3 regions of the Streptomyces sp. NPDC015127 genome follow, and region 2 is predicted to be linked to each of the others. Evidence: riboswitches for the same ligand, from Rfam matches in the RefSeq annotation. Region 2 holds a riboswitch; each other region holds the start of a gene.
What was found. Region 2 has a riboswitch for cyclic di-AMP ahead of ACF08N_RS20730 (M23 family metallopeptidase). Riboswitches for the same ligand answer to the same signal wherever they lie in the genome.
Positions count from the first base shown of each region.

Region 1: another riboswitch for cyclic di-AMP. It lies ahead of ACF08N_RS07060 (NlpC/P60 family protein); the one in region 2 lies ahead of ACF08N_RS20730 (M23 family metallopeptidase).
Region 3: another riboswitch for cyclic di-AMP. It lies ahead of ACF08N_RS28640 (transglycosylase family protein); the one in region 2 lies ahead of ACF08N_RS20730 (M23 family metallopeptidase).

Region 1 covers NZ_JBIBVE010000003.1:166,396-170,456, forward strand. The annotation lists gene ACF08N_RS07055 (hypothetical protein) at 63-416, shown strand; gene ACF08N_RS07060 (NlpC/P60 family protein) at 487-1,635, opposite strand; cyclic di-AMP (ydaO/yuaA leader) riboswitch at 1,638-1,802, opposite strand; gene pcrA (DNA helicase PcrA) at 2,043-4,061, shown strand, end outside.
Region 2 covers NZ_JBIBVE010000010.1:112,612-116,672, reverse strand. The annotation lists gene ACF08N_RS20735 (GntR family transcriptional regulator) at 174-851, opposite strand; gene ACF08N_RS20730 (M23 family metallopeptidase) at 1,172-1,951, opposite strand; cyclic di-AMP (ydaO/yuaA leader) riboswitch at 1,965-2,123, opposite strand; gene ACF08N_RS20725 (M16 family metallopeptidase) at 2,367-3,755, opposite strand; gene ACF08N_RS20720 (M16 family metallopeptidase) at 3,752-4,061, opposite strand, start outside.
Region 3 covers NZ_JBIBVE010000016.1:29,045-33,105, reverse strand. The annotation lists gene ACF08N_RS28650 (cytochrome P450) at 1-290, shown strand, start outside; gene ACF08N_RS28645 (transglycosylase family protein) at 432-1,391, shown strand; cyclic di-AMP (ydaO/yuaA leader) riboswitch at 1,662-1,835, shown strand; gene ACF08N_RS28640 (transglycosylase family protein) at 1,839-2,489, shown strand; gene eno (phosphopyruvate hydratase) at 2,775-4,061, shown strand, end outside.

The DNA of each region.
Region 1 (4,061 bases), on a different contig from region 2:
ACCCCGCGACCGAGCTCCCCCGGCCGCCGGACGGTGGTATGGCGCCGATTAGGCTCCGCCCCATGGACGTACTCATCAATGTCTTCGTCGCTCTGCACATCATCGGCATCGCCGCCCTGCTGGGCGGCTTCCTGACCCAGATGAAGGCGATGGGTGCGGGCACGGCGCGCTTCACCCCGGCGATGCTGCACGGTGCGCTGACGATGCTGATCACCGGCGTCGCGCTGGTGGGCCTCAACCAGGCCGACGATCAGAGCGTGAACAACCTCAAGATCGGCATCAAGCTGGCGGTGCTGGTGGTGATCCTGGGCCTGGTCTACGTCAAGCGGGACGAGGAGCGGATCGACAAGGCGCTCTTCGGCGCCGTCGGGGGCCTGACGGTCGCGAACATCTTCATCGCGACGCTCTGGACCTGATGCGCGTCCCGGACGCACGCGTGCCCGGACGGGCGGGACCGTCCGGGCACGCGCCTGCCGGTGGGGTGGATCAGACCGGGCGGACGCTCCCGTAGATCGGCATGTAGTAGATGGACTCCTCGCGGACGCTGTCGCCCGGCTTCGGCGCGTGGATCATCTTGCCGCCGCCGATGTAGATGCCGACGTGGCTGATGTCGTCGTAGAAGAAGACGAGATCGCCGGGGAGCAGGTCCGCCGTCGCGACGCGCTGCCCCACCTTCACCTGGTCCCAGGTGGTGCGCGGCAGGTCCACCCCGGCCGCCTTCCAGGCCCCCTGGGTGAGCCCCGAGCAGTCGTACGAGGACGGGCCCGTCGCCCCCCACACGTACGGCTTGCCGATCTGGGCGCGGGCGAAGGCGAGCACCTTGTCGGCCTTGGCCGCGTACGTGCCGTCGTCCGTCCCGGTCCCGGTGCCCGTCTCCGGCGAGGTCCGGTCGCCTTCCTGGCGCTGCCGCTCCGCCTCGGCGCGGGCCCTGGCCTCCTCCTCGGCCTTCGCCTTCGCCTTGCGCCGCGCCTCCGCCTCCTTCTCGCGCTCGATCGCGGCGAGCCGGGCCTTCTCCTCGGCCGTCAGCTCCGACAGGAGGGTGCGCGCCTCGGCCAGCTTCGTCTGGACGCTTTGCTTGCTGATGCGCAGGGCCTGCTGGGACTCGGTCAGCGACTCCAGCCGCTTCGTCGCCCGGGCCCGCTGCTTCGCGGCCGCCGCGCGCTGCGTCTCGTAGTCGTTGACGGCCGTCCGCTGCTGGTCGGTCATCCGGTCCATCAGCTGCGTCTGGTCGAAGTACGCCTGAGGGCTGTCCGCGAACAGCAGCGCCGCGGTCGGGGTGACCGCGCCGGTGCGGTACTGGGCGGCGGCGTAGGTTCCGAGGGCGCGGCGCGACTCGTTCAGCTTCTCCGCCCGCGCGGCCGCCTCGTCGAACAGCGTGTCGACCTCGCGCCGCTTCTCGGCGGTGGCCTCCTTCGCCTTGTTGTACTCCTGAGTCGCGCTGCCGGCCTGCCGGTAGAGGTCGTCGACCTTCTTCTGCACCTCCTCGATGGAGGGCTTGGGGTCGCTGGGCGTGGCGGTGGCGCTCTGTGACGACAGGAGGGTGACGCCGGCGAGGGCGGCCGTCGTGAACCCGACGGCGGGGGAGGGTTTTGCGCTGCGGCTGCGGGTCCTGCGATGCGACGCCAAGGCCGGCATCTCCTTCTTCCGTGGACCGCCTACCGGGTTAGCTGTCGGGTTCGGGCAGAACGGAAGATGCCCTACGGACCACTGACAGCATGGTCCGATTCACCCCGGTTGTGCAGAGTTTGGGTCCCCGGTTTCGAACGCCCCTGCGGGCAGCCCGAATTCGGCGGAGTCGACCCGTTCGGCGCGGTTCGCCGGGAGGGGTGCGGGCCGTCTGGTCGAGCACGCTAGCCAACTCGTGTGCGCGCTGTGAAGGTTGATGTTCGATATGTCCGATACATTTCCGTGACCTTTTTGGGTGGCGGCCGTGTTTCCGCGCCGCGATGGCGCCTCGGACAGGCTCGGTCACGCAACGTGAGCTCTCCCCGTATGGGCATGCGGGCCCGGTTGTCGGTCCGGCCGCCTAGACTCGATAAGCGATGAGCAGCCTCTTTGACGACAGCTTCCTGGCGGATCTCCAGACCCACGGGGAGGAGCCCCCTCCGCCCCCTGAGGAGTCGGCTCCGGAGCCGATCCCGGACGATCTCTTCCAGGGTGCGTACGACGTGCCGCCGGCCCGCGACGGGTACTACCGCGACGGCGCGCCCCGCCCTGCCGTCGACGCGGCCGCCCTGCTGGAGGGGCTGAACGAGCAGCAGCGCGCCGCCGTCGTCCATGTCGGCTCCCCGCTGCTCATCGTCGCCGGCGCCGGTTCGGGCAAGACGCGCGTGCTCACCCACCGCATCGCCCACCTGCTGGCCACGCGCCATGTCCATCCCGGCCAGATACTGGCGATCACCTTCACCAACAAGGCCGCCGGCGAGATGAAGGAGCGCGTCGAGCAGCTGGTCGGCCCGCGCGCCCATGCCATGTGGGTCATGACCTTCCACAGCGCCTGCGTCCGCATCCTGCGCCGCGAGTCGAAGAAGCTGGGCTTCACCTCGTCGTTCTCGATCTACGACGCCGCCGACTCCAAGCGCCTGATGTCGCTGGTCTGCCGCGATCTCGACCTGGACCCGAAGAAGTTCCCGCCGAAGTCCTTCAGCGCCAAGATCTCCAACCTGAAGAACGAGCTGATCGACGAGGAGACCTTCGCCGACCAGGCGCAGGACGGTTTCGAGAAGACGCTGGCAGAGGCGTACCGGATGTACCAGGCGCGGCTGCGCGAGGCCAACGCCCTGGACTTCGACGACATCATCATGACCACGGTCCACCTGCTCCAGGCGTTCCCGGATGTCGCCGAGCACTACCGGCGCCGCTTCCGCCACGTCCTCGTCGACGAGTACCAGGACACCAACCACGCCCAGTACACGCTCGTGCGCGAGCTGGTGGGCGAGGGGTACGAGGACCTGGAGCCCGCCGAGCTGTGCGTCGTCGGCGACGCCGACCAGTCGATCTACGCGTTCCGCGGCGCGACCATCCGCAACATCCTCCAGTTCGAGGAGGACTACCCGGACGCGACGACGATCCTGCTGGAGCAGAACTACCGCTCCACCCAGACGATCCTGTCCGCCGCCAACGCGGTCATCGAGCGCAACGAGTCCCGCCGCCCGAAGAACCTGTGGACGAACGCCGGCGCGGGCGCCCAGATCACCGGCTATGTCGCGGACACCGAGCACGACGAGGCCCAGTTCGTCGCCGACGAGATCGACCGGCTCACCGACGCCGGCGAGGCGAAGGCCGGCGACGTCGCCGTCTTCTACCGGACGAATGCCCAGTCCCGTGTCTTCGAGGAGATCTTCATCCGCGTCGGCCTGCCCTACAAGGTCGTCGGCGGTGTGCGCTTCTACGAGCGCAAGGAGGTCAGGGACGTCCTCGCCTACCTGCGCGTGCTGGCCAACCCCGAGGACAACGTCCCGCTGCGCCGCATCCTCAACGTGCCCAAGCGCGGCATCGGCGAGCGCGCCGAGGCGATGATCGACGCCCTCGCGCTCCGCGAGAAGATCACCTTCCCGCAGGCGCTGCGCCGCGTCGACGAGGCGTACGGCATGGCGGCCCGCTCGGCGAACGCCGTCAAGCGGTTCAACGTGCTGATGGAGGAGCTGCGCACCATCGCCGAGTCCGGTGCCGGACCGGCCACCGTGCTCGAAGCCGTCCTGGAGCGCACGGGCTATCTCGCCGAGTTGCAGGCGTCCACGGACCCGCAGGACGAGACGCGCATCGAGAACCTCCAGGAACTGGCCGCCGTGGCGCTGGAGTTCGAGCAGGACCGCGGGGAGGAGGAGGGCGCGGGCACGCTCGCCGAGTTCCTGGAGCAGGTCGCGCTCGTCGCCGACTCCGACCAGATCCCCGACGAGGACGAGGAAGGCACCGGCGTCATCACGCTGATGACGCTGCACACCGCCAAGGGCCTCGAGTTCCCCGTCGTGTTCCTGACGGGCATGGAGGACGGCGTCTTCCCGCACATGCGGGCGCTGGGCCAGACCAAGGAGCTCGAGGAGGAGCGGCGCCTGGCGTAC
Region 2 (4,061 bases):
CCGTCCGGCCGGCTCACCCGAGAACCACGGCAGAGCCGCGGCGTTCCGCATTCAAGGAACCCGCGGCTTTTCCGTGCCCACGCCACCCGGGAGAAATGAATTCGGGCAGGGCCGAGAAAGGGCCTCCGGAAACAGGGCCTTCGAATAAACTCTTCTTATATACGGCTCGATTGTTAATTGCGGACGCTCGCGATGTTTACGGAATGTTGCGAAGTCCTCACCCGCTCCGGACGCCGCAGCCGGTGCACGGCCGCCGCCCTTTCCACATGGAGGGCCGTCAGCGCCCGCGCGCGTTCCACGTCGCCGCGCGCCACCGCGTCCACGATCGCGCCGTGCTCGGCCCAGGACTCGGCGGGCACGGCCGGCTGTTCGACGGCGTACATCCAGGCGATCTTGTGCCGCAGCTGGGTCAGCAGGGCGGTCAGCCCCGGGCTGCCGGAGGCCTGCGCGAGCGTCTCGTGGAACCAGGCGCCCAGGGACCGCAGATCCTCGCCCTGACCGCGGCGCGCCCGCTCCTGACCGAGCCTCACCAGGCCGCGCAGCACCTTCAGATGGGCATCGGTGCGCCGCTGGGCGGCACGTGCGGCGCCGAGCGGCTCCAGCAGCATCCGGATCTCGAGCAGGTCGGCCGCCTCCTGCTCGGTCGGCTCGGCGACATGCGCGCCGGCGTGGCGCCGGGTGACGACGAAGCCCTCCGACTCCAGGGTCCGCAGGGCCTCGCGCACGGGGACGCGGGAGACCCCGTAGCGGCGTGCGAGGTTCTCCTCGGTGAGCCGGCTGCCGCGCTCGAATACGCCGGAGACGATGTCGTCGCGGATCGCCGTGCATACAGAGTGCGCGGGAATGCGCATGTCCGAACCTCCGCCTTGATCCGCGCGAAACGCAGCCGATTGACTCGTGTCCGGTGACTCTATTCCAGTCCACGGCATTTTCCGATGGCCGACCGGAATCCATGGATATCTTTTGGCCGAAAAATGCGTCATGCGATCGGCGAGGACCTGCCGGAGACCTGGGTGCGGCCGGGCCACCGGATGCGCAATGCCCGTGGATCCGAGAGAGCGGCGAGGCGGTCAGGGGCGCCGGGAGGGGTCCCGGGAAAGGCGAAGACCCCCGGTGGCACACCGGGGGTCTTCGCGAGCGGCTCGGGTCGGCTCGGGTCAGACGGCTCGCGTCAGACGCTGACGCCGCGGGCGCGCAGATACGCGACCGGGTTCATGTCGGAGCCGTACTCCGGCGAGGTCCGGGCCTCGAAGTGGAGGTGGGGGCCGGTCGAGTTGCCGGTCGAGCCGGAGAGGCCGATCTGCTGGCCGGGCATGACCCGCTGGCCGACCGACACGCTGATCGACGACAGGTGGCCGTACTGGGTGTACGTGCCGTCGTTCATGCGGAGCACGATGTTGTTGCCGTACGCGCCGCCCCAGCCGGCCTCGACGACGGTACCGGCGCCCACGGCCACGACCGACGTGCCGGACGCGGCGCGGAAGTCGACGCCGGAGTGGCTGCCGGAGGACCACAGGGACCCGCCGGCCTGGTAACCGGTGGTCACGTAGGAGCCGGCGATGGGCAGCCGGAAGGTATTCAGACGGCGGCGCTCGGCCTCGCGGGCGGCGCGCTCCTTGGCCTCGCGGGCCTCCTTGGCGCGTGCCTCGGCCTTGCGCTTCGCCTCGGCCTCGGCCTTCGCCTTCGCCCGGGCCTTGGCGGCGGCCTCGGCTGCCTCCTGCCTCTGGGCTGCGGCCTGGTCGGCTATCTCGTCGGCGATGGACCCCATGGAGACGATCTGCGTCAGGCCGGTGTCCTCGACCGAAGGCGCGGCCTCGGCGGCGAACGCCGGGGAGGCGAGGCTTCCGACGACGCCGGTGGTGGCCAGAGTCGCGACGCCGGCGATGTTCCGGCTCCTGCGCGTCAGGCGGCTCGGGGCACGGTGCTTCCCGGTGGCACGGGTGAACGCCATGAAGAGGCTGGTCCTTTCCTTCCTTCTCGCCTACCGGGTTAGCTGACGGGTTCGGAGCAGGAAGGTCTCCTACGGGCCCCTCCGCGCGGGCGAAGGCGTCCGATTCACCCCAGGGGACTGGGTCCCCGGCTCCCCGGGCTCGCGCCTGAAGGGGACTCGGCGATGACTGTCCGATGCCGCGGGTGCGACGTGATCCAGGCGGACAGCCGGACCGACGCTAGGCATTTCATCTGCCGATCACCAAACGGACAGCCTGTTTTGTAGCGCATGCCACAGGGCAGACGGGCAACCTCTCCAACAAACCGGACATAGCACGGAACCCCGGCAAACAGCTTGAAGCCGGGGTTCCGTTTGAGCGCATCTTGCGCGCATCGCACTCGTTCCGCGCCGGGTTCACCCGATACGCGGCATTCGATCAGCCCGTGACGACAGTCACTTCACCGATGCCCAGTGCCCTGACCGGAGCCTCGATCTGCGCCGCGTCGCCGACCAGCACCGTGACCAGACGGTCCACGGGGAACGCGCTGACCACCGCCGCGGTCGCCTCCACGGTGCCCGTCGCGGCCAGGCGGGCGTACAACTGCGCCTGGTAGTCGTCCGGGAGGTGCTGCTCGACCTGGTCCGCGAGCGTGGCCGCCACCGACGCTGCCGTCTCGTACTTCAGCGGTGCCACGCCGACCAGGTTCTGCACGGCCACGTCACGCTCGGCGTCGGTGAGTCCCTCCGCCGCCAGCGTTCGCAGCACCTTCCACAGGTCCTCCAGCGCGGGGCCGGTGTTGGGCGTGTCCACGGAGCCGCTGATGGCCAGCATCGAGGCCCCCGAGCCGTCCGGGGCGGACAACAGCACCTGGCCGAAGGCACGTACGCCGTACGTGTAGCCCTTCTCCTCCCGCAGGACGCGGTCGAGCCGGGAGGTCAGCGTGCCGCCGAGGCAGTACGTGCCGAGCACCTGGGCGGGCCAGACACTGTCGTGGCGGTCGGGGCCGGTGCGGCCGATGAGCAGCTGCGTCTGCACGGCGCCCGGGCGGTCGACGATGAACACCCGGCCGGTGTCGTCGGCGGTGATCGCCGGCACGGGCCGGGTGGCCGCCTTGTCGCCCGTCCAGGCCCCGAGGGTGTCGGCGAGGACGGCGTCCACGTCGATCCCGGACAGGTCGCCCACGACCACGACGGTCGACGTGGCGGGCCGGACGTGCTCCTCGTAGAAGGCCCGTACGGCCGCGGAGTCGATCCTCGCCACCGTCTCCTCGGTGCCCTGACGCGGCCGGGACACGCGCAGGGGGGAGGGGAACAGCTCCTTGGAGAGCTGCTTGGCCGCACGGCGGGCCGGGTTGGCCATCTCGTGCGGGATCTCGTCCAGGCGGTTGCGCACCAGCCGGTCGACCTCGCCCGCCGCGAAGGCGGGGGCGCGCAGCGCGTCGGCGAGCAGGCCGAGCGCCTTGGGCAGCCGGGAGGCGGGGACCTCCAGGGAGACACGGACACCGGGGTGGTCGGCGAGCGAGTCGAGCGTGGCGCCGCAGCGCTCCAGCTCGGCGGCGAATTCCTCGGCGCTGTGCTTGTCGGTGCCCTCCGACAGGGCGCGGGCCATGATCGTGGCGACGCCGTCGAGTCCCTCGGGCTCCGCCTCCAGGGGGGCGCCGAGGAGGATCTCCACGGCGACGACCTTCTGGCCGGGGCGGTCGCAGCGCAGCACCGTCAGCCCGTTGTCCAGGGTGCCGCGCTCGGGGGCGGGGAAGGCCCAGGGCCGGGCGGTGCCGGCGGTGGGCTGCGGGTGGAAGTCCATGGTCACGGCAGCGTCGCTCACTGGTCCGCCCCCTTGTGCTCGTCGTTCTCTCCGGCGGCCGCGGACTCGCCGCTCTCGCCGCCCTCCTCGGTGTCGTCGGCGGAGACGGGCTCGTAGACCAGCACGGCCCTGTTCCGCGGGTGCAGCCTCGCCTCGGCGACCGCCTTCACCTCCTCTGCGGTGACGTCGAGGACGCGCTGCACGGCGGTCAGCGCCAGCTGCGGGTCGCCGAACAGCACGGCGTAACGGCACAGTTCGTCCGCGCGGCCGGCCACGGTGCCGAGCCGGTCGAGCCACTCGCGCTCCAGTTGGGCCTGGGCGCGCTCC
Region 3 (4,061 bases), on a different contig from region 2:
TGCTCGTCGTGCTCGCGGCGGCCGACCGCGACCCAGAGCGGTTCGCCGATCCCGACACGCTCGACCTCTCGCGGCGTGACAACCAGCACCTGGGATACGGGCACGGCATCCACTACTGCCTCGGCGCCCCGCTGGCCCGGCTCGAGGGACAGACGGCGATCGCGACGCTGCTCAGGAGGATGCCGGACTTGCGGCTTGCGGGCGATCCAGCCGATTTGCGGTGGCGTGGGGGGCTCATCATGCGTGGATTGCGCACTCTGCCCGTTGAGTTCACTCCCACCAGAAGTTGACGCATCGTCAATTCTGTGACTTTCACGTGATCTCCGCTGCATCGACTTGTGACTCACGTTCGAATGCGGCTACCTTCACCGACGACTCGGCAGGCATCAGCAGGCCGCTCAGTCCCCTGTAGTCACGCGAAAGGCAACCGCATGCGCTCCGGGAACGGACGTCACCGCCGCCCCCGTCAGGCTCCGGCCATCGTCGTCGCGGCAGGGGTGACCGGATCGGCCATCGCGCTCCCGCTGCTCGGTGCGGGCTCCGCCTCCGCCGCCGACGCGAACACCTGGGACCGCGTCGCCGAGTGCGAGAGCGGTGGCATGTGGAGCGCCGACCTCGGCAACGGCTTCTACGGCGGGCTCCAGTTCTCGCAGCAGACGTGGGAGGACTTCGGCGGCACGGCGTACGCGCCGAGCGCCGACCTGGCGAGCCGATCGCAGCAGATCGCCGTCGCGGAGAAGGTGCTGGACGCACAGGGGCCCGCGGCGTGGCCCGTCTGCGGTCCGATCGCGGGTCTGACGGACGACGGCTCCGCGACCGGCGTCGACCCCGGGGGTCTGCTGCCGCTGCCGGAGGAGGGCCCGGAGGCCGGCACCGACGCGAGTCCCGACGCGAGCGCGCCGGCCGATTCCGGCGACACGGCCGCGCCGGAGGCGGGCACGGACGTGCCGGAGGGCTCGGAGGGGACCGCTGTGCCGGACGCCTCCACGGAGCCCACGCCCAAGGACGGCGACGTGTCGGCGTCCCCGGCCCCGACGACCGACCCGGCCGCCACGGACGGCGCCGAGGCGACCGACCCCGCGACCGGCACCGGCAAGCACCGCGGCGAGCCCGCCCCCGACGATGCCGAAACGGGCATTGAGGACGAGGAGCGCGAAAACGGCCGTCATGCCTCACGAGGTGACGCATCGGCACGTGACGGGGCGGCAGAGGGTGTGTCGGACGGCACGTACACCGTCCGGCCGGGCGACACGTTGTGGGCCATCGCCGACGAGCGGGAGGTGCCCGGCGGCTGGGACGCGCTCTACGAGGCGAACGAGGCGACCATCGGCACCGACCCCGACCTCATTCTGCCCGGCCAGAGCCTCGATCTCGGCCTGAGCGGACAGTAGTTCAGACGCCGATTCGCTGGCATATGTCCGATCTGGGCAAGTGAGACAAGGGTCTCTTTGCTGCAACTGACCGGCGGCGTCCAGCAAATTCGCCCAAGCCGTACGCGACCTGCGCAAACGCCTCCCAAGTAGAGGACGGTTCGGGCGATTTCTCCCCGATGTTCGACTTTGAACATCGGGGAGCGGTGTGTTTACCGTCTGAACCGCTCGCCATCGCGGGCTCCGTCGACCGTCACGCCGAATCCTGCCGTCGGTCGGGGGGAACAGTCGTCGCTCAGTGCGCCGAAGGCAGGAGCGGGGGACCCAAGGTAAGTGCCGGTCCCGGCCGTCGAGCACGACGGCCGAGAACGGCTGGGGGTGGAGCCGCGCGCAACGACGCGCGGCCGGGCAACTCTTCCGGCCCGAACCCGACAGCTCACCTCGCAGGCGTCGGTGAGGAGAAGCTCCATGCTGCGTTCCAGCAAGGCCAAGCACCGTCGCCCGTCGAAGGCCGTCCGTCTCGCCGCGCTCGCCGGCGTCGCCGGTGCCGCCATCGCCGCCCCGGTGCTCGGTGCCACCTCGGCCTCCGCCGCCACCGCCTCCGAGTGGGACGCGGTCGCCCAGTGCGAGTCCGGTGGCAACTGGTCCATCAACACCGGCAACGGCTACTACGGCGGCCTGCAGTTCTCCGCCTCCACCTGGGCGGCCTACGGCGGCACCGCGTACGCCTCGACCGCCGACCAGGCCTCCAAGGCCCAGCAGATCGAGATAGCCGAGAAGGTCCTCGCCGGCCAGGGCAAGGGCGCCTGGCCGAGCTGTGGCGTCGGCCTCTCCAGCACCCCCTACAGCGGCGGCTCCGCCGAGCCGGCGAAGCCCGCCGCGCAGCCGGCCGAGCAGCGTGCCGAGGCCCCCACCACTCGCTCCGAGCGCGCCGAGGCCCCCGCCAAGGCCGTCAAGAAGGGCGACGGCGAGTACACGGTCAAGGCCGGGGACACCCTGGGCAGGATCGCGGAGGCCGAGAAGGTCGAGGGCGGCTGGAAGAAGCTGTTCGAGCTCAACAAGGACATCATCGACGACGCCGATGTCATCCACCCGGGCCAGAAGCTCCACCTGAGCTGACCCGCCCGCCGTCCGCGCGCCCCGCGCGCGGACGCGCCCCTAGCACCCCGGTCCGGCGCACCTTCCCCCGTCTGCGCCGGGCCGGGGTTCGGCCGTGAAGCCCCCAAGGGCCTTACTTACGGGTATCTTCCGGGTGTTTTGTCCGGCACGCCCAGCGTTCATGCTCTTTTTCGTCCCACGGGGCGGGCATCGGCCGGCCTTTGCCCCCGAGGCGGTTAGGCTCTTGTCGCAAGGCCCAGCAGACCTCTGCACATTTCTCGCGTCACATCCCAGAAGGAGATGCTCGTGCCGTCCATCGACGTCGTCGTAGCCCGGGAAATCCTGGACTCCCGAGGCAACCCCACGGTCGAGGTCGAGGTTGGCCTCGACGACGGCAGCACGGGTCGTGCTGCTGTTCCGTCCGGCGCCTCCACCGGTGCGTTCGAGGCCATTGAGCTCCGCGACGGTGACCAGAACCGCTACCAGGGCAAGGGTGTCGAGAAGGCCGTCCTCGCCGTCATCGAGCAGATCGGCCCGGAGCTCGTCGGCTACGACGCCACCGAGCAGCGCCTGATCGACCAGGCCATGTTCGACCTGGACGCCACCGACAACAAGGCCTCGCTCGGCGCCAACGCCATCCTCGGCGTCTCCCTCGCCGTCGCGCACGCCGCCTCCGAGGCGTCCGACCTGCCGCTCTTCCGCTACCTCGGCGGCCCGAACGCGCACCTGCTGCCCGTTCCGATGATGAACATCCTGAACGGCGGCTCGCACGCCGACTCCAACGTGGACATCCAGGAGTTCATGATCGCCCCGATCGGTGCGGAGTCCTTCTCCGAGGCCCTGCGCTGGGGCACCGAGGTCTACCACACCCTCAAGAAGGTGCTGAAGACCAAGGGCCTGTCCACCGGCCTCGGCGACGAGGGCGGCTTCGCGCCGAACCTCGAGTCCAACCGTGCCGCCCTCGACCTCATCCTCGAGGCCATCAAGGAGGCCGGCTACACCCCGGGCAAGGACATCGCGCTCGCGCTGGACGTCGCCGCGTCGGAGTTCTACAAGGACGGCGCCTACGAGTTCGAGGGCAAGGCCCGCTCGGCCGCCGAGATGACCGAGTACTACGCGGAGCTCGTCGACGCGTACCCGCTGGTCTCCATCGAGGACCCGCTGTTCGAGGACGACTGGGCCGGCTGGAAGACCATCACCGACAAGCTCGGCGCCAAGGTGCAGCTCGTCGGCGACGACCTGTTCGTCACCAACCCGGAGCGCCTGGCCCGTGGCATCGAGGAGGGCGCCGCCAACGCCCTGCTCGTCAAGGTCAACCAGATCGGTTCGCTGACCGAGACCCTGGACGCCGTCGAGCTCGCCCAGCGCAACGGCTTCAAGTGCATGATGTCCCACCGCTCCGGCGAGACCGAGGACGTCACCATCGCCGACCTGGCCGTCGCCACCAACTGCGGCCAGATCAAGACCGGCGCCCCGGCCCGCTCCGAGCGCGTCGCCAAGTACAACCAGCTCCTGCGCATCGAGGAGATCCTCGACGACGCCGCGGTGTACGCGGGCCGCTCCGCGTTCCCCCGGTTTCGCCTTGCGAACCAG